DNA from 3 places in the Defluviitalea raffinosedens genome. Region 3 is predicted to be linked to each of the others. Evidence: riboswitches for the same ligand, from Rfam matches in the RefSeq annotation. Region 3 holds a riboswitch; each other region holds the start of a gene.
The links. A riboswitch is a leader RNA that binds a small molecule or an ion and turns the genes downstream of it on or off. The one in region 3 is predicted to bind cobalamin.

Region 1: linked by a shared signal. The riboswitch ahead of JOD07_RS12595 (energy-coupling factor ABC transporter permease) and the one ahead of JOD07_RS07210 (cobyric acid synthase) in region 3 are both predicted to bind cobalamin.
Region 2: linked by a shared signal. The riboswitch ahead of JOD07_RS01450 (ABC transporter substrate-binding protein) and the one ahead of JOD07_RS07210 (cobyric acid synthase) in region 3 are both predicted to bind cobalamin.

Annotation. Positions count from the first base shown of each region.
Region 1 is NZ_JAFBEP010000020.1:45,128-56,336, forward strand. It holds gene cobK (precorrin-6A reductase) at 1-263, opposite strand, end outside; gene cobJ (precorrin-3B C(17)-methyltransferase) at 293-1,018, opposite strand; gene hemA (glutamyl-tRNA reductase) at 1,045-2,037, opposite strand; gene JOD07_RS12560 (cobalt-precorrin 5A hydrolase) at 2,046-3,071, opposite strand; gene cobM (precorrin-4 C(11)-methyltransferase) at 3,080-3,838, opposite strand; gene cobI (precorrin-2 C(20)-methyltransferase) at 3,841-4,521, opposite strand; gene cbiD (cobalt-precorrin-5B (C(1))-methyltransferase CbiD) at 4,518-5,651, opposite strand; gene JOD07_RS12580 (ATP-binding cassette domain-containing protein) at 5,804-6,658, opposite strand; gene cbiQ (cobalt ECF transporter T component CbiQ) at 6,671-7,447, opposite strand; gene JOD07_RS12590 (energy-coupling factor ABC transporter substrate-binding protein) at 7,444-7,770, opposite strand; gene JOD07_RS12595 (energy-coupling factor ABC transporter permease) at 7,773-8,513, opposite strand; cobalamin riboswitch at 8,644-8,841, opposite strand; gene JOD07_RS12600 (ATP-binding protein) at 9,130-9,816, opposite strand; gene istA (IS21 family transposase) at 9,809-11,209, opposite strand, start outside.
Region 2 is NZ_JAFBEP010000001.1:282,168-293,376, forward strand. It holds gene JOD07_RS01420 (glycosyl hydrolase family 18 protein) at 1-1,230, opposite strand, end outside; gene JOD07_RS01425 (amino acid ABC transporter ATP-binding protein) at 1,334-2,086, opposite strand; gene JOD07_RS01430 (amino acid ABC transporter permease) at 2,103-2,747, opposite strand; gene JOD07_RS01435 (amino acid ABC transporter substrate-binding protein) at 2,758-3,567, opposite strand; gene JOD07_RS01440 (ABC transporter ATP-binding protein) at 3,665-4,438, opposite strand; gene JOD07_RS01445 (FecCD family ABC transporter permease) at 4,443-5,453, opposite strand; gene JOD07_RS01450 (ABC transporter substrate-binding protein) at 5,462-6,325, opposite strand; cobalamin riboswitch at 6,479-6,670, opposite strand; gene JOD07_RS01455 (methyl-accepting chemotaxis protein) at 6,676-8,454, opposite strand; gene JOD07_RS01460 (rubrerythrin family protein) at 8,682-9,236, opposite strand; gene JOD07_RS01465 (HD-GYP domain-containing protein) at 9,490-10,596, shown strand; gene JOD07_RS01470 (hypothetical protein) at 10,641-11,209, opposite strand, start outside.
Region 3 is NZ_JAFBEP010000007.1:57,156-68,364, forward strand. It holds gene JOD07_RS07200 (DUF4183 domain-containing protein) at 1-1,106, opposite strand, end outside; gene JOD07_RS07205 (DUF4183 domain-containing protein) at 1,230-1,598, opposite strand; cobalamin riboswitch at 1,848-2,042, shown strand; gene JOD07_RS07210 (cobyric acid synthase) at 2,207-3,715, shown strand; gene cobT (nicotinate-nucleotide--dimethylbenzimidazole phosphoribosyltransferase) at 3,684-4,775, shown strand; gene JOD07_RS07220 (bifunctional adenosylcobinamide kinase/adenosylcobinamide-phosphate guanylyltransferase) at 4,778-5,326, shown strand; gene JOD07_RS07225 (adenosylcobinamide-GDP ribazoletransferase) at 5,328-6,092, shown strand; gene JOD07_RS07230 (bifunctional adenosylcobinamide kinase/adenosylcobinamide-phosphate guanylyltransferase) at 6,103-6,501, shown strand; gene JOD07_RS07235 (histidine phosphatase family protein) at 6,474-7,115, shown strand; gene cbiB (adenosylcobinamide-phosphate synthase CbiB) at 7,112-8,098, shown strand; gene JOD07_RS07245 (pyridoxal phosphate-dependent aminotransferase) at 8,106-9,143, shown strand; gene JOD07_RS07250 (GIY-YIG nuclease family protein) at 9,370-9,714, shown strand; gene JOD07_RS07255 (DUF6530 family protein) at 9,711-10,172, shown strand; gene JOD07_RS07260 (helix-turn-helix transcriptional regulator) at 10,328-11,170, opposite strand.

The DNA.
Region 1 (11,209 bases), on a different contig from region 3:
TTCGCAGCCTCCTTTACATTCTCCGAAATGATTTTGGCATAAGGGTGTGTTGCGTCCACAATATAGTCATAGCTTTTTATAAGTTCTGTAATCTCTTCAAGGGAAAGCCTTCCCTCCTTTACCGACAAAAAAGGCATGTCAGGCATCACCAGTGAACCGTATCCGGTGGCTACAGCTGCTGTAACCTCAACACCGTTTTCGGCTAAAAAAGTACTTAACTTTCTTCCTTCATTTGTTCCTGCAAATACAATCACTTTTTTCATCTTATTCTACCTTCAATCCAATGCAGAAATTATATTCTGTATCCCCTAGGAGTTACCAGTTTCCCGTTTATGACCCTGGTAGTGGAATTTCCGATTATTACTGTGGTAAACATGTCCACCACCTCGTCTTTTAATTCTTTAAGCGGCAATATCTTGTGAGTTTGTCCCTCTCGCCCTATATTTCTTACATATCCGCACATTGTATCCCCGCTTATATTTCTCATCACGATTTCACAGGCTTTTTTAAGAAAATCCGCTCTCTTTTTGCTGGATGGATTGTAAATCACTATTACAAACCCGGCCTGCGAGGCCAGATCCAATCTCTTTTCAATGTCCTCCCATTTTGTAAGAAGGTTGCTTAAGGATATTACCGCAAAATCGTGTGTTAAAGGTGCTCCAAGAACCGCTGCCGCAGAGCTTGCTGCAGTAATTCCTGCTATGACCCTGATCTCTTCACGGATTCCAAGCTCCTCACATATTTCAATCATCAGGGCCGCCATCCCGTAAATCCCTGCGTCTCCGCTTGAAACCATAGCTACATTTTTGTTTCCTTTTGCAGCCAGCGCAGCCATCCTGCACCTTTCTACCTCCTGCATCATGGGGGTTGCTATTATTTCCTTGCCCTCAATCAAATCTTTGATTATATCTATATATAAAGTGTATCCGGCAACTACCTCGCTGTTTTTTAGTGCCTCTATCGCAAGCGGTGTTATCTGTGCTTTCTCTCCCGGCCCTATGCCAATAATACTAATCATGACTCTACCCCACCCATTTATTTTTATTATTTTACCGCCATAAGTCGTTTTCTTTGGGCATACCATTTGTTAAAATTCTCAATATGCTCTGCTATCAAACTCTTCATGGCTGATATTTCCTTAGAATTGTCCTTCCGTGCGGTTTCCCCAAGGCTGTCAATATTGTAGTACAGTATACCGTTTATCTTCCCGACCTCAGGGTCTATGTCCCTGGGTACTGCAAGATCAATAATGTATTTGGGCTTATTTGCACATCTGTCAATCATATCGATAGTAACAGTCTGATGGGGACTTGATGTTGCGCTTATTAAAATATCCACATATGGTATCAATGACTCCCTGTCGTGATACGGAATAACTTTACAGCCTGTAGGAACAATTATGCTTTTGTTGTTGTGGGTTCTGGTAGTTATGTGGACCTCACATCCCTTTGCAATCAGTTCCTCACAAACTTTTCTTCCAACTACTCCGTTACCGATAACCAACGCTTTGCAACCTGCTTTTTTTTCAATATATTCACTTACCAGTTGTACCGACTGCCCGGCTACCGAAGGCGAAACGGCATTGAGCACCAGCTGAGTCTTTACCTTTTTGGCACAGGTTATGGCGCACCTGAAAAGTGTGTTCAATGCCGCATCGCTTGCTCCCTCATCAATAGCAATCAGCATTGCTTCTTTAACCTGCGTCAATATCTGGTCTTCTCCAAATATCATTGAGTGAATTCCACAGGCAAGCTCAAAAAGATAAACCGCCAAATCTTCACCCTTTTTAACATAAAAACACTTCTTCATATCATCATCAAGATTGGCAGCATTGCAGAATATTTCAACCGGATCCGCTTCTTCGCAATGGCTTAATGAAATGTACGCCTCTGTGCGGTTGCAGGTTGAAATCAAAACCACTCCGGAAACACAAGCCTCCTTATTTATTTTGGCTAGAATATCTCTTATTTGATTTTTGTTGAACCCAACCTTTTCTCTTAATTCCAGGCTTGCGCTGCGATAATCAACTCCAGCCATGATTATATTCAAAAGCTACACCTCCATGCCCTTTCTGCGATAGCAACAGTGACTCCATCTCTAGCTCTTTTTCCCATTATCAATTTCCCATGATTGCTGGCCAGTATGGCCGCTCTTTCACAGACATTATCCACACCTGTAACAGCCCTTACAAACCCCGATGATGAAAAGCTCCCTTTAGCCTCCATAAGCTCTTTATTGGTATAAAGCTTAAGACAGTATCTGAATTTGTCACAAAGCCGTATAATTGCCTCTTCTTCTTTTTTTATATCAATGGTTGCAACACAGTAAACAAGATTCTTTGGTATGTTCTCTGCCGCCAGTGTTTCAAGAAATACTTCTTCCAATATCTCTTCCGGAATTCCTTTCCGGCATCCCACTCCCACAGCAAATAGCTTAGGGCACAAAAATAATGTATTTTTAAAAGGCTGCTTGTCCGCATTTTGCTTTTTGTGATCATATATATATATTCCGTAATCAGTTGTATCCTTTGTAAAGAATTCCGGTAATTCACCTTCCACCGGAAAATCACAGCGAAAACCAATTTTTTGACCATTCAGCAATGCGGCAGAAATATGCTTTATGTTTTCTATGTTCAAAATATGAAGACCGTTTTCCTTTGTCCACACATCAACCGAAAAAACGCCGTTAATATCTGTAGCAGTAGTAATAATTGCCCTTCCTCCCAAAAAAGACGCCAATTTATGGGCCAGGCTGTTTGCACCGCCCAAATGCCCTGACAATATGGGAATCACATATTCTCCTGTTTCATTTATCACAATGACCGCCGGGTCGGATGCCTTATTTTTAAGGAATGGCGCAATTGCTCTTACGGCTATACCGGCAGCTCCAATAAATATTATTGAATTGCTGTCCTCAAAGGCTTTTCCTGTAAGTGCGCTAAGATTGTCTTCCATCTGAAGCAGCTCGCCGCCTCCATACTTTGAATATGCAACGATAGAATGTCCCTCTTCTTTAAGATAATCAACCAGGCGCTTACATAAGAGTGAGCTCTTTTGGGTAAAGGAAATCAAGGTTATCCTCATTGTTCTTTCGCCTTCCTGAATTCATGGGTAAAGCTTGCATCATAAAGCTTTGAAAGCTCGTGCTCACAAGAAAGAAAATCCCCTACAAGTATCAAGGCCGTTTTGGTAATATTGTTTTCCTTTGCACTTTTATGAAGCTCTGCAATTGTGGTACGGACAATCTTCTGCTCCGGCCATGTAGCCTTATAGACAATAGCAGCAGGCGTATCGGATTTGTATCCGCCTTTTACAAGCTTCTCACTAAGCTTCTCAAGCATTGAGGTCGTAAGGAACAAAACCATGGAAGCCTTATGAGATGCAAGCTTTTCTATATCCTCATCCGGAGGTACGGGCGTTCTTCCCTCCATCCTTGAAAGAATAACAGTCTGACTCACACCAGGCAGTGTATATTCAGCATTTAACACCGCTGCCGCACCGCAAAATGAACTGACTCCGGGCACAACGTTATAAGGAATTTTATGCTTGTCCAACAACTTCATCTGCTCCTTGATTGCTCCATAAATACTTGGATCGCCTGTATGCAGCCTTACCAGTATCTTATCAGGTGAATATTCTCTAACGAAAACATCTATAATTTCATCAAGTGTCATAGAAGCGCTGTTGTAAATCTTGCACTCAGGCTTTGTACACTTAAGGAGCTCCGGGTTAACCAAAGACCCTGCATATATGACAACATCAGCTTTTTTCAAAAGCTCCTGTCCCCTCACTGTTATCAAATCAACCGCGCCCGGTCCTGCTCCGATAAAATAGACCATTTTTATTCTCCTTTAACTATAATAATCGAAAAATAACTGCTATCTTCATTTAAGTCCCTAAGACTGTTATATATTTTCTCATTTTCCATAAAGCAGCATTCTACCATTTTGGAATTGTCAAGCAAATTATGCTTCTCCAGCTTCTGCTTTATGTTTAAAATACCCTTTCCGCTTTTCATAAGCACCTTGCTTCCGTTCAAACGTAAGAGTTCATCCGCACCTTCATAGGATGCAGGAACAATATGCAATGCTTCCTTCCCATTACACAATGAAATGCCCAGTTTGGCAGCAGCCGCGCAAAACGAGGGAATCCCGTTAACAATTTCAGCAGAATATCCTTTTTCAACAACCAACCTGTGCACATACATATATGTAGAATAAATTGTAGGATCACCGAGCGTTATAAATGCCAGGTTCAAGCCTTTTTCGAGCTCTGCACAAATCAGCTCTACACAAGCTTTATGACTCTCCCGCAGTATTGCTGTATCCCTTGTCATAGGCATACTGCAGTACATTATCTTTTTGCCGGAGATATACTCACCCACAATATTCAGAGCTGTTTTCTCGCCTCCGGTATCAGGTACTGCAATAATATCTGCCTTATGTAAAGTCTCAACCGCCAATAGAGTAAGAAGCTTCTTATCTCCCGGTCCAACACCAACTCCGTATAAAGTTCCTTTCAATGCCCAACCTCCTTTAGCTCATTGATAAAGTCCAACACATTATCTGTCTGCATTAACACGCCATTTTCATTTGAAAATACAAGAACTTCAATCCTTGCCTTATTCATCACACGATAATTTAAATGATATACTATTTTTCCCAATATGCTTTCATACACCATTTTGGATATATTGTTCTGCAACAGGATATTGTGAATTTCATCTGTTGTTTTTGCATTCATGATTTTTTCGACCGTTTCTTTTCCTGCACCGGCTAATGCACTGTGAGCGGCAAATATTTCATTTCTGCAGTCAGCAATTTTCGAATGTGTATTCATAACACCGGCAGCTAACTTGACCAATTTCCCTATATGTCCGACAAGCAGGATTTTTTTAAAACCCAAATATATCGCATAATCAAGAGCTTCACCAATATAATTTGAAATTTTTACAGCGCTGTCAACATCAATGCCCAAATGCTCTCTGGCATAACCAACTCCATAATTTCCGGGAGAAATGAATAGCACGTTTTGACCGTTTTGCTTTCTGATAGACATTTCCAGCTTGATTGTATCTATCAATGCAGCTTCACTCATGGGCTCCACAATGCCTGTAGTTCCCAGGATGGATATGCCTTCGACAATCCCAAGCCTTTCATTGAAGGTTTTCTTTGCAATTTCCACTCCCTGGGGAACAAATATTTCCACATGAAATCCGCCATCGTATTTGTATAGACGGGCAACCTCTTCCAACGCATTAAAAATCATCTTTCTTGGTCCGGGATTGATAGCCGCCTCTCCTATTTTGCAGGGCAAACCCGCAGAGGTTACTCTTCCGACACCTATCCCTCCGTCAATGGAAATACCGGCTTTTGCCTTTTCAACCCTGGCATAGATCCTTATTCCGTTTGTTACATCAGGGTCATCCCCCGCATCCTTTATGATGCAACAGCTTGCGGAAGCTTCATTGAGAATGATATCTTCCGGCTTAAGAATTATTTCTTCCCCTCCGGGAAAAGTTAAAGAAACCTCCGGAATCTCTATCTTTTCAAAGAGCATAATTGCGCAGGCTTTTGCGGCAGCTGCCGCACAGCTTCCGGTTGTAAACCCTTTTCTTAGCTTTTTACCAGACTTTATTATATAATCATTCATTATTCCACCCACACTTATGCCTTTATATAAATTATGCGGGAAACTCACTATTTCAATTTCACAAAAACCGTAGAAGCATCGATATTTTGCTCATTGAAATTAGTGGTTTCTTGGCGCAAATTATATAGTACTGTATCAACGCAATTTCCTTTTTAGGTAGTTTTTCTTTTCTTCCAGTCATTAAGAGCTTTTCTCGCTTCGGATATGGTATTGGCATTCTCCGAAAATTCAAAGTCATCCTTTTCCTTTAGTATCTCCATCAAATGTCCGATTCGTGGAAGTCTTAAGTTTACACTCCTTATTTCATCCCTATGAGCGAATACTTCTTTAGGAGTACCTTCCAGCACAATCCTGCCCTGATCCATCACATAGGCATAATCACAGTAAAGCGGTACTATGTCAATATCATGGGTTGAAATAACCACAGATAATCCTAAATCCTTTTGTATTTTCCGAAGCAGTTTCATAATTTCACTAACTCCCATGGGATCAAGTCCTGCCGTAGGCTCATCAAGCACCAGCACTTCGGGCTCCATAGCCAGTACTCCGGCAATGGCTACACGCTTTTTCTGTCCGAAACTGAGACAGTGGGTTGGCTTATCCTTAAGGTGTGATATACCAATCCTGTCCATTGCAGCATTTACTCTCTTGCGGACTTCTTCTTCAGGCAGCTTCATATTTATTGGACCAAAGGAGATATCCTGAAGTACACTTGCCGAAAACAACTGGCTATCCGGGTCTTGAAACACAATACCCACAGATTTGCGAAGGTCTCTAAGGCCCTTTCGGGAATAGTCCAGCTGAAGTCCCTTAAACAGCACCTTACCGGCCGTTGGTTTGAGTGTTCCGTTTAGAGAAAGAAACAGTGTTGATTTTCCCGCTCCATTTCCACCCAGTACGGCAGTTGTCATTCCTTGCTTTATATCAAGTGTCACTCCCTTTAAAGCATGTGTTCCTTCAGTATATGTGTAATGAAGGTCCTTTACCTCCAGGATGTTCTCTATCATGAATAACTCCTCCTATACTTGCTTTAAAGCTATTGAAGATAAAACAAGTATGACGTTGATGGTTACTGCCAGGACATATCCTTTCCAATGCTTTTCATAGGTTTCTTCAAGTACATTGAGCTCTCCCTCGTATCCTCTTGCCTCCAGTGCAGTGTATAGTTCATCCGAACGCTTGTATGATTTTATGAAGAGCATGGAAATCAATGAGCCTAAAGAGCGATATCCGGCAGTCAGGCTTGAATAGCCCATACGGCAATTCTGTGCATTATAGATGGTATCTGCAGTTTCCAGCAATACAAATATAAACCTGTATACAAGCCCCATAAGCTCCACTAAAAGCTTTGGCATCCGAAGTCTCCGTAGTGCCGCCAGCAAATCCACCATAGGGGTACTAAGGGACAGAAAATAAAGGCATGAGACAGCTCCCAGTGCTTTGAAAAACAGCTTAATCGCCTCTTGCAGCCCTTCATTTGAGACACCTATCCATGTTCCTGCAACAGGAATTGCTGCCAGCAGGCTTTCTGGTTGCTCGGATATATTCACTGCAACGGTAGACACCCCTATTATCAAAAAAGAAACAGGCAATAACAGTAGTTTTATAAAAAAACGGAGGGGAGTCCCACCTCTTGAGACGGTCATGCCCCCCATAATAAAAATCACTGCAACCGATATTATCAAGTTATCTGCCCATAGACATACAGCCAGCGTCAGCAAGGCAAATGTAACCTTTTGCAAGGGGTCTGTATGTTTAAGCTTTGAGCTGTAAGCATATTTATCTATAGAAATCATGCGCTCTTCTCATCTTCTTTCTTTCTGCGGCCTTTCAAATAACCTAATCCATACCCGATTATGCCGGCGCCGATAGCAGCTTGCAATGCAAAAAGCAAGCTCTCAATCTCTCCGCTTTTCGGTTCAAAAATGGGTGAGAACCAAGGTTCATAATCTGCATTTATTTCTGCTATTGCCTCCTCCGCTTGCCCATCTGCTCCACCAAACTCAGCATCTTTAGCAATAAACAACGGAATAATTGCTAAAGCTATAATAATAAGAATCAACAGCAGGTTAACAGAAAGATTATTTTTTTTTGTTTGCCTTATCGCTTCAGTTTGCATGATTAAGCCCCCTTTTGTAATAGATTTAAGCTCTTCAATTCATCTTTGCCATAAGCAGCTATTGCATTAAATATTAATACTGTAAGTATACCTTCACTGATTGCAAGAGGAATCTGTGTCACTGCAAAAATACCCATAAACTTAGCCAGTGATGCAGCAAAACCACCTACTTCAGCTGGAAAAGCTAGTGCAAGCTGCACTGATGTCACCATATACGTCAACAGATCACCCAGTGCTGCCGCTAAAAACACTGCCAGCCATTGAGGTCCTTTCGCTTTCTTTACCAGCTTGTACGTTGCAAATGCAACAATAGGTCCTACAACTGCCATTGAAAAGGTATTTGCGCCAAGCGTTGTTAGTCCGCCATGAGCTAAAAGTATAGCCTGAAACAAAAGCACTATCAGACCCAGTACTGACATAGCTGTTGGGCCAAAAAGGATAGTTCCCAATCCCAATCCTGTTGGATGTGAACAGCTTCCTGTAACAGAAGGTATTTTGAGTGCGGAAAGTACAAATGCAAATGCACCTGCCATTGCAAGATATATTTTTAATCGCGGATTTTCTCGTACAGTTTTATTTATTGAAAATAGTCCTATAACTATAAATGGTACGCACAATACTCCCCATGAGATTGCCCAGACCGGAGGTAAGAATCCTTCCATGATATGCATAGCTGAAGCCATTGTTGGCATCAGTATTACCATAAGTCCAAGACCCAAAGCCAATTGTAATTTTTTGGACATAATACTCACTCCTCATACAAGTATTATTTTACAAACAAAAAACCTCTCAACATAAATAGTCAAGAGGTCATGCATACCCGGAATAATACTGTGCAGACATACACAACACCCCCTATCGCTCGTAGAGTAAATGGTGTTAAAAATGCAGGCAGGTCTTCTGGCTCAAGCATCATCATTCTCCAAACCTTCCCAGTTTCCCAGTGGTATCTATGGAGAACTCCACTTTTACAGCGGCGTGACCGCGCGGGATTTTCACCCGTCTTCCCTTTTCACTGATTCACACATTTTCTAGTAATGCATAACCAGCACCTGATTTTATATTAAATTATTAATATGTTATATCATTATTCAGATTATTTCAATGGATTATTTCATGTTTTATAAGATAATTTTGTCCAGTTTGAAACTGCGATTTTTCGCGCGTGACCCCCCGCCCGTTTCCGGGATGAAAAGCGGTAGAGATTTAGACCCCCCTACCCTATAAACTGCAGAAAATCTCAAAAGCTAAGCAGTTCTTTGAATTTCGTGAGATTTTTTGCATCTATTTTAAGCCGTTTTTCGGCATTGTTTTCAAACGAGGTATTAATTTTTCAAGAACAAAGTGAGTGTATTCAATTTATCTGTCAGTCAAGCGAACAATCTGACAATTGACCGTTATCCTGTCCAATAAAGTCTGGCAAAGATGCTTATCCTCAGCTGCATCTATCCATGCCGACAGTTCACGATTGGTTATAAAAATAATGCTTCTGGTTTCATTAAGAAAGGTAACTGCCCGGTAGAAAACCTGCAGTTCTGCCCTGGTTGGTTCCACATAAAAGACATCATCAATAATAATTAAGTCACATTCCTGCATATAAGAAAAGATCGCTTCTGCTTTTGGATTTGTGGCTTTCTTTTCTGCCACTGCGATAAAATTATCAAAAGGCGCATAATAGGTTTTATGTCCATTGCTGATTGCAGTTTCTCCAAGCTGCGCTGCAAGACCACTCTTACCCGTCCCGCATTTTCCCAGCAGGATTAAGTTTTGCTCTTCCTTAATCCATGTCAGGTTGGATAACTGTTTAATCTGCCATTTTAAGCCCTTGTTTGAGTTCGATGCGTCAAATGCTTTGTTTGGAAGCTTACTTGCCTTCCTCAGTTTGGTGTGTTTTTGTCTGGCCCTAATCTCCAATTCTTTTTCTAACACCATCTTAAGATAGTCAAGGTTTGATAGTTTCTCATCGTTCAAATCAATGTATCCCCTTGCGATATTCCAAAGATTAAGTTTTTGAGCTAATTCACGGATTTCTGTTATATCAGCCATCGATTTCCCTCCTTATTTCTTTACTCCTCGCCAAATGGTTAAAATACTGCTGATTCGGCAAAAACTTCTTAGCTATATGCTCTCCGTACTGATACATGAGATAAGCCAAAAGCTCATAGGCACTGCAGCGTTCAGTATCAATGCAGTATTCTATTCCATCAAGCAATTGTCCAATTGTATAAAACCTTGTCATCCGGTATAATCGAATGCAATGTGTATTAAAATATTTCGGCTGTTGCTGCTCCATCCGACGAATGAATTCCTGAGCTATTTCGTATTCTGCAAAATATTGTTTTATGATGGTTAAAGAAACCCTGTCTCTGCTGTAATTTTCTTCTGGTTTGAACAACTGCCCGGTATCTTCTGTGACTGGATATTTAGCCAATAAATCATTTGTTTCAGCATCATAGAACAAAAGCATTTCACCATCATCTTCAATGCGAATGCGTTTATGAGCATCCATCATACCTGTATTAATCAGATAACGGTTGCCTTTATAACTTACCACTCCATCCTTATCAAAGGAGGCAACCGTGCTTGATACTTCGGAATAAGGTTTGACATGGAGCAGGTATTTTTGCTCTTCCATGAACATTTCACGCGGCACTTTTCTGGTCACAGTATGTATTCGCCCGTTGCCTTCCCTATCTAACCATGCAAGGGCAGCACTGTTAAGGCTATCAATTCCGGTGTACATCCTTCCCTCTAGAAAACTTTGCTTGGCATATCCAATTACCTCTTCTACCTTACCTTTACTCTGAGGATCTCTTGGCCTGCATAATGAAACACTGTAGCCGATACGCTTTACATATTCTTCAAAGGCCGGTACAAATATAATATTACCTAGATTTTCGCTAACCACATAGACCCGATCAAGATCATATAGAATTGTCTGAGGCCTTCCTCCAAAATACTGGAAAGCATAATTGTGAGCTTTTATAGCTGTATCGGTCGTGAAGGGATCCGGTGAAAAGTAAGCAAATTTCATTCTACTATAACTCAGAACCATGCAAAAGAAATATATTCGTACAATTCGCCCGTACATATCCTTAAGTTTGTATTGACCAAAATGCGCCTGCGCTTCATATCCCGGTGGAGAAATTTCACGGGGTGAGGTTTTACGTTTACTGGCATGCGGATACCCGTGCTGTTCCCTTAAGGCTTTCATATAGCGGTAGAATGTAGCGCGTTTAACTTGTATATCAGGGAAGGCCTCCATCAATTTGAGATAGATGTTTGTATCCCTCATTTGTGGGCATATCTTCAGTTGTTCCAATATGTACTGACGGTAGTTATCCATGTGGTACCTTTCCTTTTTAGCTTCCCTTTCATAATCCTCTTTATCCATATTCCAGTATTTGCTGACAGAAGAATAGGTTATCCCCAGTGCTTT
Region 2 (11,209 bases), on a different contig from region 3:
TGTGTATTCTGCCCTTGTGTCCGCTCCTATCCCTTCTATGTCTACCTCTACGCCATCATATCCGTATTTTTCAATTTCACTTAATACACTTTTGACTAATTTGTCCCGAAGAATCGGATTTTCCAGAACATTCTCAGCCAGAGTTTTTTGAAAACTTCCACCTTGGGCATTGTGAATGAGCATAAGGGATTTGATGCCTTGTTGCTGTGAGTAATCCAAAATCTCATTTTGAGGATAGTCCACAATTAGGGTGCCGTCTGCTTTCATACCATGGCTAAAGGTAGCCACTTCTGTTATTTTGCCATTATAGGTTTTCAAAGAATTGTAAGAACCAAGATGACCTTCATAATACTTTACTGTAAACCCAAGAACCGTATCAAATTTATAAGGGATTACTTCAATATCCTCCAAAGAAGGGCCCGATCCTTCAACAATAACAGAAGGAGGTACCACTCTTAGAAGTTGTCCTACATAAATAGTATCTGAACTTAAATTGTTCCATTTTTTTAAATCAGATACCGTAATATTAAATTTGGCAGCAATGACAGAAAGACTGTCTCCTTTTTTTACAACATAGTCTGAAACCTGGGGCAAATCGCTGTTGATTAAAACAGTCTTTGATGCATTATCCCAATTAACGGGCAAATTAAAGGATTCTGAGATAAAACGAATTGGAACCATCAATCGTCCATTGATTACCTTTGGAGGGGTGTCCAAAAAATACATCTTACCGTTAATAAAAGCCTGGGGCAAATTAGCCTGCAAATAAATTGATTTATTATCTTTGGTAATGATGGCTATTTTGTCTATATTGTCCCAATGAACAGAAGCTCCCAAAAATTCTGAGATCACTCGAATCGGAACAAGCACCCTTCCATTTTCTATCACAGGAGGTGTGTCTGATTCTATATATCGATTATTAATACGAATTTGAATCCTCTTAGTCTGTTGAGTGGATGTATTCTTTGATACTGCGCCATAAGCAGCAGTTGAAAAATATGGATTCAGAATGAGCTGAAAGGCAATCAGTGAGCCGGTCATAAATCTGACAGATGAAATTTTTAAATTCGGATATACTTTCTTTATATAAGTTTCTAACCCCAGCTTTTTATGTTCCTGTTCTACATCTCCAAATTCCTTGGAAAATTCTATATCTTCAGGTAAATATATAATAAGATGATATTCTCCGTTTTCATAAACGATCCTTTGTTTGTATCGATCCCAGTTCATATTTTTCCTTCTTTCCTTTGCAAAAAAGCCACCTACGGTTTCGTAAAGTGGCTTTAAACTTCGTTTTATTCTTATTATGGAAAGAAGAAAAAAACTTATACATCTATAATATTTTTTCTAAAAATGCCTTAATTCTTGGGTGATCAGGATTATTAAAAAGCTTTTCAGGTGGTGCGTCCTCAATGATCTCTCCCTGATCCATAAATACGACTCTGTCTGACACCTCTTTAGCAAATCCCATTTCATGGGTTACAACAAGCATCGTCATATGTTCTTTTGCCAATTGCTTTATAACGCCTAAAACCTCTCCAACCAGTTCCGGGTCTAGAGCTGAAGTCGGTTCATCAAAAAGCATAATATCTGGTTTCATCGCCAAAGCCCTTGCTATAGCAACTCTTTGCTTTTGTCCCCCTGAAATTTGGGATGGATAAGCATCTTTCTTTTCAAGAAGTCCAACCTTGCTAAGAAGTTCTTCTGCTTCTTTGATGGCCTGTTCCTTAGGAACTTTATTAACAATAATCGGCGCTTCAATGACATTTTCCAAAACTGTCTTGTGAGGGAAAAGATGAAAATTCTGAAACACCATCCCCATTTTTCTTACACCGTCTTTTACGTCTTTATGAGGAAGCGGTATGCGTTTGCCTTCTTCATCAAAAGCCTCAATGGGAATGCCTTCAATCTCTATTCTTCCACCATCACATTTTTCTAATAAAATAAGGCAGCGAAGAAACGTGCTTTTGCCAGAACCGGAAGGACCTATAATTGAGATTACTTCTCCTTTGGCAACGCTTAAAGATACATTTTTTAAAACTTCTAAATTCCCAAATCGTTTGCTGATATTGGATGCTTGAATCATATTCATAATAAAACTCCTACTCATAAATAGAATACTTTTGCTCTAATTTCTTAAAGATCCAGACGATCACAGAGGTTAAAAACAAATAAATGGCTCCAGCTATAAAAAAGGGTATAACGGTAAAATCTCTTGCCACAATTTGATTGGCATTCCTAAGCAGATCATCCATACTAATGGCAGCCACCAATGCCGTATCTTTAACCAATGTAATGGCTTCATTGGATGTGGCAGGAAGTACTCTTCTTATGGTTTGAGGCAGAATAATCCGGCGCATAGTTTGGGAATAGGTCATGCCTAATACTTTTGCCGCTTCATATTGCCCCTTATCAATGGATATAATGCCTCCCCTGAAAATCTCAATAAAGTACGCAGCGTAGTTTAAAACAAAGGTAATGGAAGCTGCTTCAAATTTATCAAAAGTAATGCCTAAAAAATGAGGAAGGCCAAAATAAATAAAAAACAACTGAAGCATAAGAGGCGTCCCTCTGAAAATCCATGTATAAACCCCAAGCACAGAAGAAAGGAGCTTAGATTTTGAAACCTTTCCTAAAGCTCCTAAAACTCCTAGCGGTATCGATAATAATATAGTTATTCCATATAGTTCTAATGTATTGATGCTTCCTTTAATGATATAACCAATCATTTCTAAAATATCAGACACAATAAGCCTCCTATTTTACAACAATATCTTCTCCAAACCATTTTTTAGAGATTTCTGCTGCTGTTCCATCATCTTTTAATTCTTTCATAATTCGGTTAACTTCATCTGCTAAACTTTGATCGCCTAATCTAAAGCCTATACCATACGATTCACGGCCAAAATCATCTTCCAATACTCTAAACTGACCAGGCTTTTTAGAGATATAATATTTTCCCACTACTTCATCCATTACTGCCGCATCCACACGACCTGCTTCCAATTCCAGAAGAACAGTTGTATTGGTTGGATAATCGCTGATACCTTTAACTTTTTCGGCTACTTCTGTATCAGCATTAACAGCTGTCTCAGCACTGCTTGCTGTTTGAAGTCCAATCACTTTATCGGCTAAATCTGCCTTGGTTTGAATATCAGAATCATTTTTTACAATAATAATTTGTCTGTTATTAAGATATACATCGGAAAACAGGATTTCTTTTTTTCTGTCTTCTGTAATCGATAATCCATTCCAGATCACATCTATATTTTTGCCGTTTAATTCCATCATCTTCGCATTCCAGTCAATTGTTTTTAACTCTATCTCTACACCCATTCTTTTTGCTACTTCCTTAGCCAAATCAATATCAAACCCTACAATCTCACCAGATTCATCGCGAAATCCCATGGGTGCAAAGGTGTCATCCAGTCCGACAACCAATACTCCCTTTTGTTTTACTTCTTCTAAAGAATGATCTTCTTTAGATGCTGCTTTTTTGCCACAGCCTGTTGAAAATAAAGATAATATCATAATACTCAATATTAAAAACGCTATATTCTTTTTCATTATTATTTCCCCCTGTATCAACATTTTAGTTACAAGCCTATTATACTTTAACTCACTAAAATTGTAAAGTAATAAACCAAAAATAATCCTTAAATTTTTAAACAATAGGAATGACATAAGGGCATTGACTTACAGGATTTTCAAAGATTTCCACAGAAAGATTGTATACCTTTTTAATATTTTCTTTACTGATTACTTCTTCGGGGGAACCTTTGGCCTCAACTTGTCCTCTTTTAAGCAATATAATTTCATCACTGAAGGTAGACGCTAAATTTAAATCATGCAATACTGCAATGATGATCTTGTCCTCTTTTAGGCTTCTAAATATATTTAAAAATTCTATCTGATACTGTATATCCAGATGGGAAGTGATTTCATCCAGAAGAATGATGTCTGCTTCCTGACTTAAAGCCCTTGCAGCGATAACTCTCTGAATCTCTCCGCCACTTAAATTCGTAATCAACTGATCCTTTAAGTTCCATGTATTGGTCGCTCGCATGTACTTTTCCACGATCGCCTGATCTTCCCCGTTAAAATCCTGAAAACTTCGTTTATATGGACTTCGTCCCATCATCACAATATCAAAAACAGTAAAATCGTAGTCTATGAGTATGTTTTGGGGAATCACTGCCATCATTTTGGCTAATTCTTTATTTTTCATTTTGCAAATATCCTGATTGTCTATCAATACACTTCCGGCTTTTGGGGTAATAAGCTTTGAAATATTTTTTATAAATGTGGATTTCCCCGAACCATTGGGTCCAATGATGGAATAAAATTTACCTTTATTAAAACTTAAACTGATATCCTTTAATACTTGTTGATCTCCATAGGAAAAACTAAGATTTCTTACATCTATTTTTTGTCCCAAGGGTTTATCCACTCCTTCGCTTCATTTTAATCAGAAGATATATAAAATAGGGAGAACCAATCAATGCCGTCACCGCTCCTACAGGTAATTCTCCGGGAGCGGCTATGGTTCTTCCAAGAGTATCAGAAAGCAGTAAAAAAATCGCGCCTCCCAAAGCCGAAAAAGGAATCAAAACTTTATTATTGGGACCAACAATGATTCTTGCCATATGAGGCACCAAAAAGCCTACAAATCCGATGATTCCGGAAAAAGAAACACAAACAGCAATCATCATGGATGCAATGATAATGACGCCTTTTTTTAGCTTTTCTGTTTCTACACCTAAACTTTTAGCCGTTTCCTCACCAACAAGCATTAAATTGAGATCTCTATATAAAAAAGAAATAATCATTGTGCCGACAAATACAACCGGAGCTGTTATATAAATATTCTCCCAGCTTGAAGCATTGAAACTTCCCATCATCCAAAATATAATCCTGCTGGCATGTTCCTGATTAAACACCATTATGATGGATATTAAAGCCGATGTCAAAAAACCTATGGCACTTCCCACCAGAAGTAAATAGATCGTAGCTGTTTTTGATCTGACCTGTACAATAAGATATACCATGATGGTCGTAGTTACCGCTCCTATAAAGGCAAATGGAGCAGCCGGCAAATGAACAGTAATTGCCAGCGCCGCTCCCAGGGCAGCCCCTCCTGATATTCCAAGCACGTAAGGGTCTGCCATAGGATTTTTAAATAGGGACTGAAAAGAGGTCCCTACTACTGCCAATCCCATCCCAACTATACTTGCCATAATAATTCTGGGCATGCGTACCATAAAAACAATAAGAAAATTTGTATCAGAGGGTACTGTATCGATATGCTTGCCAATAATAGGTATATACTTAAGGATTTCCATGAATACCTCACAGGGCTTTATATTGGCTGCTCCCACCGAAATGGCCCCGATCGCCAGTATACAATATAAAACGAGCAATACAAAAAATAGTGTTTTTCTTTTTAGTCTCATCATCTCACCTATTCAAATAAATCTGGATGCATGATCTTTGCCAGGCTTTCTACACCTTCCCCAAGTCTTGGGCCTTGCCTTGCAATAAGATTATCGTCTATTTCAATCACCTTATCGCCCTTTACAGCTGACAGCTCCTTGTAGCCGGCAGTTTCTACAAACTGCTCTTTTAGTCCATAATTTTGGGAGATCAATATGATATCTGGATCGTTTTCTATTATTTTCTCAAGACTATACTGCCATCCTGTTGCATCTTTTGCAATATTATCCCCTCCGGCTATCTCCAGAAGCTGACCTATAAAGGTATCTCCAGTGGCAGTGTAATCTCCATTTTTACCAAAGCCGGCAACATAATATACTTTCGGCCTTGGGGCATCTTTAACCTTTTCCTGAACCTCTTCAATCTTATCTTTAATCTCTGTAATAACTCGATTGGCTTCATCTTCTGCATTAAGGATTTGCCCCAATCTAGCTATAGAATCATAAGCTCCCTCTAAGTCAATAGCTTCATAGAGCACAACCACCTCTATGCCTAAGTCTTCTAGTTTTTTATAGGTTTCTTCTTTAAAATTGGCAGTGGCAATAACGATATCCGGGTTTAACTCAACAATTTTTTCTACACTGGGATCAATTAAGGACCCTATGCTTGGAACCTCTTTTGTTTCTTCCGGATAATCACAGTAGTCGGTCCTTCCCACAAGGTTTTCTCCTTTGCCTAAAGCATAAATGAGTTCTGTAATACTGGGAGCTACAGAAACGATTCTTTTTGGCTCCTCACTTATTTGGGTGTTCTTAACACCACTACATCCAGCCATAGTGCCTAAAAGGGCTATGATCATAAAAATATGTAATGTCTTTAAGATTCTTTTCATATTGCTTTATCCTTTCCTTTCAGCTTTAATCCATTAAAAATTTTATCTATTAAAAAGGCAGTACATCATAGACGTACTGCCACTAGAATTTATAACTATAGCATAAAAGCAAAATAGTTAATTGACTCTAATAGGCTTTCCCTCCGAAAGCTTATTAATGCTCTCATTTAGGCAGGTCTCCTGGCTCATGATTCATCCTCGTCTTTGCCTTCCCCTAAATACTTAGAGTGGCTTTTAAAGACTCGTCATCAATTACAGTAGCGGGGGCTGCTACGGATTCTAACCGTATTCCCTTTTCACCTTATAAGTTTCATCTTATAAGGCACCTAAATGAATTATTCAGTTTTTTATTATTGAAGTTTAAATCTTTCCACAGCTTCCATAAGTTTTTCTTTTCCTGACTTCACCTCTTCTGTTTGCTCTGCTATTGTACTAACTTTATCTGCAATGACTGCCGTATTCTCAGCCACACTGGTTATTCCGGCGGCTCCTTCATTGGTTGCAGAAGCTACTTCCTCAATAGCTTTTATCATATTCTGTATAGAAATCAGTAATTTCTCAGATGTAACACTAAAATCTGTAATGATCGCACTTACATTTTCAGCATCTTTTTGGTATTGATCTGTTGCTTCCAGCATTAATCCATAATCTTCTTTTACATCCGAAGAAACAAATTCCATCAATTTATTCGAAGTAGATGAGAGATTATTTACTGAACTTTGGACTGTCTTGATTATTTCTTGAATTTCTTTTGCTGTAGCTCCTGAGTTTTCAGCCAGTTTTCCGATTTCATTCGCAACCACCGCAAAGCCTTTACCGGCTTCCCCTGCTCTGGCTGCCTCGATAGCCGCATTTAAGGCCAAAAGATTCGTTTGAGAAGTAATTTCAAGGATTATATTAGATAAAGCTGTGATCTGTTCTACCGATTTCGATTCTTCAATTGCTTTTTCAAGGGCAGATTTTGCTTCTTCAAGAATCTTCATTGCATTATTTTGAGATGTTAAAACTCTTTCTTTTAATCTGTTTGCCCTTTCTTGAATTTCTTCGACAGTTTTTGCTCCATCCTGTGCCTTTTGAGCAATGGAGTGTGCAGCATTTTCAAATTCTGAAGCAGTGGCATTCATTTCCTCGGAAGATGCCGCCGTTTCTTCCATCCCTGCAGAAATTTCTTCTGTTGTAGATGCTACCTCATCTATCTGATCTTTCAGAGCATCAACATTTTCATTAACCACTATAACTGCCTTCATAGATTTATTGGATTCAGTTACAATATCATTCACCATGCTTCTTAAAGTCTTGATCATTTGCTGCAAAGATCTTGAAATGAGACCGATTTCATCCTTATATTTCTGATATTTGGCTGGCATATCGACAGATAAATCCCCCTGGGAAATCTGTTCGATGATCTTAGAAGATTCTTTAATAGGTTTTGATATTTTTTTACCTACTATGATGGATATAATAACAAATAGAACTCCAACCAAAAGAGCCATAAAGCCAAATAACATAATTTGCCTGTTTATTTGCTTCCTCATTTCTATTTTCTTAGTATTGATTACTGCATCAATATCATCCGTATAATTTCCTGTTCCAACAACCCATTCAAAAGGTTTATAAGATAATGAATAACTACGCTTAGGTAGTGGTTCTGTCTGTCCCTCTTTTGGGAAGTGGTAGTCTGAAAAACCACCACCCTCCTGCATTCCGTTTTTGATAATCTCTTTAATAAGATACTTGCCGTTACTGTCTTTCTGCTCATAGCGATTGGTACCTTCTGTTGCACTTCCATATAATACTACATTAACTCCCTCATATGTGTCAATCCAAAAATACCCATCTTCGCCATAACGCATATCTCTAACGATATCGGCAGCAGCTTTTTTAGCCTCTTCTAAAGTCATCTCGCCTTTCTCTACTTTTTTCCCATATTGTTCAATCACACTGACAGCACTTTGCACCTGAGTCGAAATCAAGTGATCAAAGCTTTCTCTCATGCTTTTTTCCATTGCATTTAACGATGTTGTTTGTGTATATAAGACCAATGAAATGGATATGGTACCTAATAGTACAACCAGTACGAAAGTATTCAACAATGACAGGAGTATGATTTTATTTTCTATCTTCTTCATTAGAATCCGCCCCTTCAATTTTATATATGTTGCCTTATTTTAATCTTAAACCCAGTTCAATTTTTGGTCAAGTTTATAATTCGACAATTTTTGCATACAATTATCGACATTAATGCGTATAGCTTCCTTTTCCTCCTTATTTCTTTATTTTTATATCACTTCCATTTTTTATTTACAATACACTGAAAGTACTAAAAAAGCTGTTGGTTTTTACCAACAGCCCTTAGCTATTTAAATTCTTTAAATATTTCCTTTTTAGCTCCACAGACTGGACATACGTCCGGCGATTCATCCAGAACCGTATAACCGCAAACAGGACATATGTAAACCGCTTCAAAGTCATAATCTTTCCCCGACTTCGCACTTTCTTGCGCTTCTTTAAACATTTTCGCATGAATTTTTTCAGCCTCCAATGCATAGTGGAAGGAACGTTTTGCGCCTTTTTCCCCCTGGAACTCTGCGGTCTGCAAATAAACCGGATACATCTGTTCTACTTCGTGAAGCTCTCCATCAATGCCGCCCTGTAGGTTCTCTACAGTACTTCCAATACCAAAAACTCCTCCGGCAGGAACTGTATAGTCTCCTTTTTGTTCCTTTAAGACATTAAAGTGGTTATTTGCATGAACATATTCTGCATATCCTATGGCTTCAAACAGAGTTCCTATCTTGGGAAATCCCTCTTTTCTGGCGATTTCACCCCAAATCAGATAGCGCATATGCGCCATGCTTTCTCCACCGTAAGCAGAGCGCAAAAAGTCAGCAGTCATTGCGTTTTTAACCATATGAATCCTCCTTGTTTTAATATTCTCAATTCATCTTTGTTATATTACGCAAATCGTACTGTCTTTATACATAGATCTTATCCTCCACTTTATTTTTCTACTATTAATGTACCCCCTGGGGCTACTCTTGTCAAACCCAATGGTATGCTGGAATAAATGTATAAACGTATTTTTTTCTTTTATTTAAGAATGTGGAAAACATACCTTTTTTGATTTATAATAAATGTATTAATTAAAGATCGGAGGACATACTATGCGCCTGGTCCCTGTAGAATGTTTAAATGGTGGAGAAATTATAGCCAAAACGATTATTGATAAAGATGGCAGCAGACTGCTTGCTAAAAATACAAGTTTTAAACTTTATTATAAAGAAAAATTGCTGGAAAGAGGCATCGATAAAATATATATTGTGGATGATTTGTCTGAAGGAATCGAAAACAAAGACGTCATTTCTGAGCAAGTTCGCCTGGAAACCATTGATTTGGTAAAGGATATGGTTTCTTTATTTAAAGCAACTCAGCAAATAGATGTTCACAGACTGGAAGATACCGCTGTCAGAATTATTGAAGAGATTTTAAACAACAAGGAAATTCTATATGATATAGTCGACATTAAAGCCAAAGATAACTACACCTATTGCCATAGTGTAAATGTAGCCGTTTTATGCGTTATGCTCGGGAGAAAAATGGGGGGCAATAAATCTTACTTAAAAAAATTGGCTATAGGAGGACTTCTTCATGACTTTGGAAAAATATTAGTTCCCGATGAAGTATTAAATAAGCCTGTAAAGCTCTCTAACCAAGAATATAATTTGATCAAACAGCATCCCCTTCAAGGATATCATATATTTAAAGAACATCCTTCTTTAACTCCCATAACTAAAGCAATGATTCTGATGCATCACGAGCAAATTGGCGGTAAAGGATATCCCTTAGGACTCACTGGTGAAAAAATTCCCGAAGCGGCCAAAATTTGTGCGATCTGTGATATCTTCGATGCGATGACCAGCAAGCGTATCCATAGAGATCCATATACCATTATTGATACTTTAAATGAAATGGAAAAAATGACAAGATATCATTTGGATTCAGATATCTTTAAAATATTTCGGAGTATCATATGCTATTATCCTGTAGGGACAACAGTCTTATTAAGTGACGATACCATTGCCATCGTTGAAAAAAATAAAACTGAAGCCATTAACCAACCCACTGTAAGAGTGATCTATGATTTGAAATCTCAGCAGGAGCTTTTTAAAAGACTGGACTTGGTTCTTCATGACGATATTAAAATTCAAAGAGAACTCGTTCCGGATGAATATATGAACAATCCTGCTATTTTAAGAGCTATGAAAAAATAATAAAAAAAAAGACCTCATTTGGTCTTATAAACAATGCATCAATTTTAATAATAATAAGGATATGGATATTGGTAGTATGGATACCCATAATACGGGTATTGATAAGATGGATATCCATAGAAATAATCATATGGATATCTTCTGCGATATCTTTGTCTTCTTCCAAACAATTCAGATAGTAAAAGTGCTCCTGTCAGAGAACGAATGAGACGATATCTTGGTATTCTTTGTCTATCCATGTCAGGTTCTTCTAATACTTCAGGCATTTCATTGACGATTCTTTCGTAAATTCTGTCGATCATTTGCTCTATCGTTTCATGATCAGGGTATTCATCATACATAGGGCTTCCATCATAATCCATTTTGCTGCATTCTTCTTCTATATACTTTAGTATCCTTTGATTTAATTCTGGATGCAATTTCTTTAAATATTCTCTATCTCTATCATCCATATCATCAATATAATAGGAAGGCATAGTCTGCTGCATACCTGGTTGATACATTCCCGGCTGATACATACCTGGTTGATACATTCCCGGATACATCCCCGACTGTGGCATCATTGTGTCTTGCATTGCTGGTTGTTGCATCATGGGCTGTTGATTCATCTGAG
Region 3 (11,209 bases):
TCAAGGATACCCTGGTCTCCATAGATGATCAGTTCATCTTGATTGGTATATATATTGCTTTCATGGGCAAGGGCATTAAATGTATAGGTCTTTGCTTTAACGAGTTGCCCATTGGGTCTTCTAATCTTTATAAACTCTAAAGTGATTGGGACATCTTTTGGAGGAATATCTGAAGTTTGAAAAGAGAGCAGTCCTTTTTGTACTGTATAGTTTACTTCCGGCTGCAATACGCCATTGACATATAAATTTACGAAAGATACTTCTTCAGGATCGATAATTCCTGTATCACCAATTTTGTCTTCATCTATATATTCATTTTTTATGCCATCAGAAATTGTATTATAGTAATATATTTCTGCAGGGTATATGTCGCCACTTGAATCTCTGAACGTAACAAACCTGATGAGTATAGGAGCATTTTCTACAGGAGCATCAATGATATTTAAAGTAAGCTTTCCTTGTTCAATATCATAATTCTCCCTTGGTTGTACAACACCGTTAATATATAAATTAAAGAAAGAAACCATTTCTGGATCCAGGATACCTCTATTCCCATATTCGGGTATTTCATCTTCATTCGTATATTCTTTTTTATCTTCCTCATATAAAGTATTGTATTGGTATACTTCAGTTCTGAGGAGACTTTCTCTGTATGTAATATTGATTTCTGTTGTAAAATAGCGTTGGCAGAAAGTTTTGGGCTGAGTTTTTGGCTGAGCCATTGAACCAATATTTATTTTAATACTTAGATTTAGCAAATCATTTTCATTACTTATAACCTTGGTACCACAATTAAAGTAGCATGTTTTAAAAGATAAATCTGTTCTTTTTGGCACACACAGATAAAAACTTTTATATATTCTGAATGGTATTGGATTTGAAATAAGGTTGTCCTCTACAAAAAGGGAAATATATCCTTGAATGTACACTACAAATTGATTGGCACGTACATATTTTCCAGAAGGCAATCGAATCCGTTTACTTCTGGTTTTGAGAAAACGGGTTACATCGGAATAACTAATTGCCATGGGATTGTATGGATTTAGTATATTTCCGTGTTTATCTGTCAGGTGGCAGTCTATTTTTGATAAGTTTGTAAACCACATCACCCTCACTCCCAATTAGTTAATTTGAACAATTTTCTATATCTTATTCATACATAATGTTTGAAGTTACATTTAGAATAAAAGGATGTGCCGGATGGCCCATCCTTTTATTCCTATTAAGTTTTAAGTTATTATTGTAGTGGTGGAGTCTGCATCTGGAACAAAGTTGGTTACTACTAAAGTAATCACTGCACCATCAGGTATACTAGCTGCATCTGTGATGACTACTTGTGTATCTGAAATGGTGTATAAATCTGATTGTTGTAATACGCCATTGATGAATAACAAGTAGTAACCATTTCCCGCTATAGCTTCAGTGATTGTAGTTACTGGAGTATCTGTATCATCTACAAAAGCGGTTGCTGGAATTTCTAAGGTAGATCCAACACGATGGGCAGGATCTACTGAGTAAAAATATCTTTCTACATCTGGGTTTGTTGAAACGTTTGTAGTTGTTTCTGCAGAAATAACGAGTTTAAATAAAGTAGCCATTCATTCACCTCCTCTGATCTTTATCATTACACTATATCTTATGTCGAAATAAGAAGAATGGTGACAGGTTGACCACTTCTTTTATAAAATTTTTACGATGATGATATTCTGTTTTTACGGAGAAAAGATATAGAGAAGATGATTGATAAGGGAATAAACAGCTGTTTTAGTCAGGATTTTACATAACATAAAAGTAGATTAAAATAAAAAGATTGAATCGTTTGCAGAGATATGTTACATTAAATGTAATTAAATATGGAGCAATCAGGTGTCGAAGCAACCATGCAATGTGGTTGGCTTCGGTGAAAAGGGAAACAGGTGCAAATCCTGTACGAACTCGTCACCGTAATTAGGGAGCTAAGCCGATATATCACTGGGAAACTGGGAAGATGGCCGATGCGATGATCTTTAAGTCGGGAGACCTGCCTGATTGTCGTACAGAAACGTTTGTTTTAGGCCACGAGTAACTGGTCATTGTACGGGTATGATTTGCAGGATGATATTTCATTATGAAGAAATATAGTATCCGGCAAGTGATTTCGCGTGCAAACCCTTTACCAGTAGCTGGAAAGGGTTTTTTTAGTTTAGTGAGAAAGGCTAGGAGAACTATGGCAAAGGTAATAATGGTACAGGGAACTATGTCCAATGCAGGGAAAAGTCTTTTGGTAGCAGGTTTGTGCAGAATTTTTAAACAGGATGGCTATCGTGTAGCTCCTTTCAAATCACAGAATATGGCGCTCAATTCGTTTATTACAAGAGAAGGACTGGAAATGGGACGGGCTCAGGTTATGCAGGCGGAAGCTGCAGGCATTACACCGATGGTCTGCATGAATCCTATTTTACTAAAGCCCACGAATCATACAGGTTCTCAAGTCATTGTGAATGGTGAAGTCCTTAGGAATATGAGTGCAAAAGAGTATTTTGCCTATAAAAAGGAATTGATTCCTGAAATCAAAAAAGCTTTTCGTAAGCTTGAAGAGTTTGCAGACATTATTGTGATAGAAGGCGCAGGGAGTCCGGCAGAAATCAACTTAAAACAGGATGACATCGTCAATATGGGCATGGCCCGGATGGTAGACGCCCCTGTACTTTTGGTGGGAGACATTGACAGGGGAGGCGTATTTGCACAGTTAATGGGAACGCTGATGCTGCTTGCAAAAGAAGAAAAGGAAAGAGTAAAAGGATTAATCATCAATAAGTTCCGTGGAGATAAGTCCATATTAGATCCTGGGATCAAAATGCTGGAAGAAAAGGGGAAGGTACCGGTAATAGGTGTTGTACCCTATATGGAACTGGCTTTGGAAGATGAGGATAGCTTAACGGAGAGATTTAATAAAAAGCTAGGAGGATTAATAGATATTGTTGTTATTCGCTATCCCCGAATCTCCAATTTCACAGATTTTAATATATTTGAGCAGATTCCCGAAGTTACTGTACGCTATGTTACTTCTGTCCGCGAACTGGGACATCCTGATTTGATTTTCCTTCCGGGGAGCAAAAACACTATGGGGGATTTAAAATGGATGCGGCAGAACGGGCTGGAAGCAGCCATAAAAAAACTTGCAGAAGATATTCCAGTGTTTGGCATATGTGGAGGATATCAGATGTTAGGATGCCGGATTGATGACCCTCATGCCATGGAAGAAGGTGGCTGCATTCGAGGAATGGAATTATTGCCGGTAGCTACCGTACTGCAGAAAAAGAAGAAACGTTGTCAGGTGGAAGGGGTAATAGACGAGCTGGATGGAATTTTCAGCGGAATATCGAGATGTCCTTTTAAAGGATACGAAATTCATATGGGACAAACTGTATATCACGAAGCATGTGACGTGTCAGAAGACATTTACAGTAGCAGAATAGGAAATAATGTGGTGTTCTCTGCCAATAATAAAAATGTATATGGTTCTTATATCCATGGATTGTTTGATCAAAGCAATATAGCCCATGGAATCGTACAGGCTTTGGCTAATAAGAAAGGTATCAAAATAGAGGATGGAATCTTTGAGAATTATCAAATATTCAAAGAAAAACAGTATGACAAGTTAGCAGAAACATTAAGAAAATACTTAGATATGGAGGTAATTTATGAAATCCTTGGAGAAGCCTATTTGGAATAGTTTAACAAGAGAAATTCTGGAACAAATTGTTATTACACCACCTGATGAAGAGGTTAGAAAAAAAGTATTGAAAAACTGGGATGCCGTTGCGAAACCCATTGACAGTATGGGAAGGTTTGAGACCCTCACGGCACAGATTGGAGCAATACTAGGTACTGAGCAAATCAATATAGATAAAAAGGCTGTTGTGATCATGTGTGCAGATAATGGAATAGTGGAAGAGGGTGTCACCCTGTCTGGTCAGGAGGTAACCGTTGGGGTAGCCGGGTTGATGGCAAAAAAACAGTCATCAGTAGGAAGAATGGCAGACAGTATAGGCGCAGATACTATCCCGGTGGATCTTGGCATCAATGCGAAAGACCCCATTCCGGGCCTTAAGAATAAAAAAATAAGATGTGGAACCCGCAATTTCGTAAAGGAACCTGCCATGACAGAAGAGGAAGCATTAAGGGCAATTGCTGCAGGCGTAGAGATGGTATATTCCTGTAAAGAAGCTGGATACAAAATGCTTGGTACAGGAGAACTGGGCATGGGCAATACGACCACCAGTGCTGCTGTTGCTGCTGCATTGCTTCAGTGTGAGGTAAGTGAAGTTACAGGCAGAGGAGCTGGATTAAGCGATACAGGATTCCTTCGTAAGCAACAAGTAATTAAAGAAGCTATTGAGAAATACGGTTTGTATCATGCGGATCCATTAAAAGTTTTGGCAACTGTAGGAGGACTGGACATTGCCGGGCTAACAGGGGTGTGTATTGGTGGTGCACTTTATCATGTACCTGTTGTATTGGATGGTGTGATCAGCATGGCGGCAGCCCTTCTGGCAGAGCGCATGGTACCCGGAACGAAAGATTATTTATTGCCTTCCCATAAGGGAAAAGAGCCTGCCATAGAAATGCTTATAAAAGAACTGGGAATAGAGCCGGTGATTGATGGAAAACTGGGATTAGGCGAAGGAACCGGTGCAGTCATGATGTTTTCACTGCTGGATATGGCCCTTAGTGTTTATCATAGCAGTGCGACCTTTAATGATATTCAGGTAGAACAACATAAGAGGCTTTAAACATGATGACACTCATTATCGGAGGAAGTGGCAGCGGAAAGTCATCTTATGCTGAAGACTATATAGCCACTTGCTCTAAAGACAGCAGAAAGTATTATATTGCTACCATGCAGGTTTTTGACAAAGAAGGGCAGGCTAAAGTTGAAAAACATCAAAAGATGAGAGAAAATAAAGGATTTTATACGATAGAACAACCGATATCGATAGGGAAGGTGTTGGAAAAAACAGGAGAAGCTCTGGTTTCTGAAAGTACGGCGCTTTTAGAATGTATTTCTAATTTGGTTGCCAATGAAATGTTTTTCGGGAATGAGTCGAAAGAAATTAAACGGATAACCGAAAAGATTATACGGGGAGTGGAGCAATTAAATAAAAGTTTTAAGCATCTGGTGATTGTGACAAACAATATATTTGAAGATGGAATGATTTACGATGAAACGACTATGGATTATATACAGGCTATGGCTGACATCAATAAGAAACTGGCGATGATGGCGGATAAAGTGATAGAAATCGTCGTAGGCATTCCCGTTATACTGAAAGAAGGAAAATAGTATGCGGATTTTAAAATCTATTGTTATCGCATTTTCCATATATTCTAAAATTCCTGTGCCGCAGTTTGAGTGGAAAGAAGAAGATATGGAATATATGATGTGCTTTTTCCCATGGATTGGAATTGTGATAGGGCTCTGTATTTATTTTTGGAGAGTATTTTCTCAAAGCCTTGGTATCGGTGAAATCTGTTATACGCTCATTGGGGGAGCTATCCCTCTTATGATCACCGGAGGCTTTCATGTGGATGGCTATATGGATACTATGGATGCATTTCATTCCTATCAGTCCAGGGAAAAGAAGCTGGAAATCTTAAAAGATTCCCATATTGGTGCATTTGCTGCAATTATGCTGGGAGCCTATGGGCTCATTTATTTAGGAGCATTTTCAGAAATCCAGGAGGAGAATTTATTAAAAATTGTGTGTGCAGGCTTTGTTTTGGCACGATGTCTTAGCGGACTTAGCGTAGTTTCATTTCCACCGGCAAAAAAGAGTGGATTATTTCATATTTTTTCTAGCAGTGCACAAAAAACGAAAGTGAAAATCTCTCTTTATGTGCAAGGGGCAGCATGTATGGTGTATATGGTGGGGCAATCCTTATATGCCGGAATAATTGTGCCTGGAGCGGCTCTTTGTGCTTTTATTTATTACTACTATCGCTGCAAGAAGGAATTTGGCGGTTTTACAGGAGATACGGCAGGTTATTGCGTATTGCTTTGCGAAGGCAGCATGATAGTGGCAGCGGCTTTACTCAATATTTTAGCATAGGAGAATGAATATGAAATTAGTGATTGGCGGATATGCCCAGGGAAAATTAAATTATATCCTGCAGGAAATTAATGCAGATCATTACGTGGTTTTTGACGGAAGCATTCCAGATGAAATACAACTTAAGAAGGCCATGGAGCAGGGAAAGAATATTATTATTAATCATCTTCACAGCTGGGTCAGGGAATGTATTGCTAAAGGAGGCAATCCGGAGGAAGAAATACTTTCTTTTCTACAGAAGAATCCTGAAGCCATAATTATTAGCGACGAGATTGGCAATGGCATTGTACCCATGGATCCCTTTGAAAGAGAATACAGAGAACGCACAGGCAGGATTCTTGTAAGTTTAGCAAGTCTGGCAGATGAGGTGGTGCGGGTCCTATGCGGCATTGGCCAGAAAATCAAATAAAGATTGTGATGATACGCCATGGAGAGACAGCATCCAATAAAGAACAGCGTTATTTGGGTAAAACTGATGAACCTTTAAGTGAAGAAGGCATCAAGGTACTGCAGGAAGCCAAAGATGCCGGGGTTTATCCTGAGATTGATTATTTGTTTTCCAGCCCTATGAAACGCTGTCTGGAAACTGCTAAGATACTCTATCCTGATAAAGAACCGATTATCATACCGGATTGGGAAGAGATGAACTTTGGTATCTTTGAAGGGAAGAATTATATAGATTTACAGAGGGACGAACGGTATCAGGCGTGGATTGACAGCAATGGTACTTTGCCTTTTCCGGAGGGAGAAAGCCGAGAGGATTTTGATAATCGTTGTAAACAAGGATTTCAGAGGATGATAAGTTATCTTATGAATTTACTTAAACAGGTGAAGGATTCTAAATTAACCATCGGATTGATTGTCCATGGTGGGATAATTATGTCTCTGCTTAGCAGGTATCATGGAGGAGAATATTTTAATTATCAGGTTCCAAACGGCAATGGCTATATTTGCAGCCTAAAGGGAAGTCTTAAAAAGCCGGAAATAGCGGAGATTAAAAAATTATGGGAGAATAAGTTATGAAATATCATGCGTTGGCGTTTTTCTTAGGTTTTATTCTGGATATGTTATTGGGAGACCCTTACTGCCTGCCTCATCCTGTTCGTTGGATCGGGAAAGGGATTATAGCATTAGAACAAAGGTTATTAAAGAATGATGGAGACAGGAACGAAAAGCGTGAGTTAAAAAACGGAATGATCCTTGTTGTTATAGTATTGGCAACAACAACTACAGTCACTGCTCTTATTATAATAGGATCATATAACATACATCCATATTTTGGTGTCATGATCGAAACGCTTATGACCTATCAGATTTTGGCAGCAAAGTCCCTTAAGGTTGAAAGCATGAAGGTATATATAAGTTTAAAAGAAGAAGGCCTGGAAGGTGCCAGAAAAGCGGTTTCCATGATTGTAGGCAGAGATACAGAGAGCCTTGATGAAGAAGGGATAAGGAAAGCTGCTATTGAAACAGTAGCGGAGAATACTTCCGATGGTGTGATTGCGCCCATGCTGTATACGGCTCTGGGAGGACCTGTCCTTGGATTCTTTTACAAAGCAGTCAATACCATGGATTCTATGATTGGTTATAAGAACGATCAATATTTGTATTTTGGACGGGCAGCAGCAAAGCTGGATGATTTGGTAAACTATATTCCTGCCAGAATCAGCGCTTATCTTATGATCCTTGCGGCTTTTTTTGGCGGAAAAAACTTTAATGGAAAACAGGCCTATAAGATTTATAAAAGAGATCGTCGAAATCATGCCAGTCCCAATTCAGCTCAGACAGAATCCGTATGTGCAGGGGCTTTGGGGATACAGTTGGCAGGAGATGCCAGTTATTTTGGCAAGCTTGTAAAAAAGCCCTATATAGGGGATAAGTTGCGCCAGGTGGAGCATGAGGACATTAAGCGGGCCAATCACTTAATGTATATGACGGCATGGATTTGCGAAATATTGTGTTTGCTTGTGATGTTTATTGTGATTTGGCTATTGGAAGGGAAGTGACTTGCCGGTGAAAGGGATACATGGCGGAGATGTTTACAGGAACTCTGTAAATATGGATTTTTCTATCAATATCAATCCTCTTGGAATGCCGGAGGAGATAGAAGCAGCATTACACAAGGCAGTAAAAAGCTGCAGCCAATATCCGGACATAAAAGCTGAAAAATTAAAGAAAGCATTGAGCAGTGTATTGAAAGTTCAAGAAGCATATTTATTGTTCGGGAATGGTGCATCGGAGCTTTTCTTAGGTATAGTTCATGCCATAAAGCCTAAAAAAACTTTGATTCCCATCCCTTCTTTTTATGGCTATGAGTATGCTTTGGAAGCTGTGGACAGTAATATTATTTATTTTCAATTAAAAGAAGATAAAAACTTTTTACTGGACGAGTCATTTTTTGAGATACTGACAGAGGATATAGATCTTCTCTTTCTTGCCAATCCCAATAATCCAACCGGAAAACTGATGGCCAGAGAATACATAAAGAAGTTATTGGATATATGTAAAGACAGAAAGATATGGGTGGTACTTGATGAATGCTTTATTGAATTCTGCGAAAATGCGTTTTCTATATTAACGGAAATCGATAGCTATGAAAATTTATTGCTTGTGCGGGCATTTACGAAAATATATGCCATTCCGGGAGTTCGGTTAGGATATTTGGTGTGCAGCAATAAAGGTATTTTAGAAAAAATAAAAAAGCAGCTCCCCGAATGGAATATATCCACATTTGCACAGGAGGCAGGGCTTGCCTGTGTAAATCAGCCTTCATTCATAGCAAAAACGGTGGATTATGTAAAAAAGGAAAGACAATTTTTAATTTATCAATTGAATCAGTTGGGATTCAAAACATTTCCCAGTGAGGCTAATTTTATACTTCTTTACAGCGAAAAGCCCTTGTATGAGACATTATTAAAGCGTGGAATATTGATTCGGGATTGTGAGAATTTCAGAGGATTATCAAAAGGGTATTACAGGATTGCAGTAAAAACAAGAAAAGAAAATGAGAGATTAGTAAAAGCCATAAGTGAAGTATATGGCAAGGAATAGACTCGTTCTAACATTTGAATTATAAAAAGGGCAGATGCTGCGGATTAGTCAAATATCAAAGGTATGGGACTAATCCGTTTTATTTTTGAAATAAGAAAGTGTATTTTCATTGCAAGGGACCAAACTTTTTTATTTTATAAGGGTGACATAGTTGTATCTATTTGTCTACGGAGCGTGGATTATTTTTTATAGTATATTGGTTTATACTAGAGTCGAGGTGAGCACAATGGATTCAATAAGAAAAAAAGAACTTTTAGAACTCTATAAAAACAGACATCCTGAAATGGGGGTCATATCTTATCGCTGTAAAGAAACCGGTGAGGCATTTTTGGGTATCTCTACAGATACTAAAGCAGATTTTAACAGTAACAATGTGAGATTAAATGCCAGGATGCATCCTAATAAACGGTTGCAGGAACTTTGGAATCAATATGGTCCGGAAGGTTTTGAACAATCCGTTATCAAGGTGTTAAAGTATGAGGATCCCAAAGAAGATCATACAGAGAAACTGGAAAAGTTAAGAGAGCAGTGTTTTGCTGCTGATCCAAATGCAAGGAGGATATGGAAATGAATGAAAAAACAGTTATCGTATCAAAGGATTATAACCGTGTAGACGGCAGAAATGCGTATACATCTGACATTAAGCGTTTAACTTTAGGAGAACCTATACTGGAAGAGAATAAAAAGATGCAGATTGCCGCACAGATATGGAAAGAAAAAGACGGGGAACTGGTTTTAGCTCAGGAATTACCCGTCCATCAGGTGTTTGACCTTATGATTTTACTCTCCAGGACATTGATTTATTTTAAGGAAGCTTATAGAATGCCTCTTTTATATGATCCGGAAAATCCTATGATAGAGCGTGTCGGTGTGCAGGGGGATGCAATGTCTGTAGAAATTTGTGTTGATAACGAAAATATCAACGAAGACATTAAAGCATTTGCCCAGAGCCTGAATGATTTAGGAGAAATCATTGGAGAACGTCAACGGGTACTGACTAGCATTTTAGAAGAATTGAAGCACTATTAGAAAAAATGAATCATTAGCTTTAAAAGAACTTCCTATAAGATTGGTACAAATCATTGCAAGGTTTTTATAAAAAACTCCTCTATGACATGTGGTTTTTGTCGTAGAGGAGTTTTGCTATGAAGGGTTACTATAAGCATTTGAATAAACATCGTATCTTATTTATGTCTTATATGCTTAGCCCTGAGTTTAGAAGGTGTGCATCCGTATGCTTCTTTGAACATATGATTGAATAATTTATAGTTGGTAAACCCATGACGTTCTTGAATGATTGTAATGCTGTCATCTGTTTGCAGGATATCGTTGTGAATCCGGGCAAGTCTTACCAGGTTAACATATTTCATAAAAGTAAGCCCCATGTGTTTTTTAAAAAAACGGCAAAAATATTCCGGATTCAAAGCGACCAAAGAAGCTACCTGCTCCAGGGTGATGGGTTCTTGATAATGCTGTTCCACATAATGAATAATTTTTTTTAACCGATCTAAATGCTTCGCAGATTTGCTTTCTTTTGCAGGATCTTTCATGATGGAATAATTGCCACAGAGTATGTGCAGAAATTGATAGAGTTCACTGATAAATAAAAATTGATATCCTTTCTCTGCTTGTACATAAAGTCTTGCCAGGTTAAGAAGATGAGCAATCATTTTTTGATATACAGGATCTTCTTTTAGTGTTTTATGAGGATAATATTGTCTGAATCGTATCATATCGAAGTTAACTACACACTGGTCAAAGAGTTCATAGGGGATTTGAAGCAATAGAACCCTAGAAGCTCCTAAACTTCTGGTAAAATGAATATCTCCGGAATTAACAACAAATAAATCATTCTGATGAAGGGTGTATTTTTCATCATTTAAAACAATATGGTTTGTACCTTCAAAAATGTACAGAACTTCTACATGATTATGCCAATGGTTAGGGATGAGCTGATTATAAGTGCGATAAATATCAAAATAAACCGGTAGCTGTGGTCTGGGCGTAATAATTTCATGGATGGACATTGGTTAATTTATCCCTTCATATAAAGTGTTTTTGGAAAA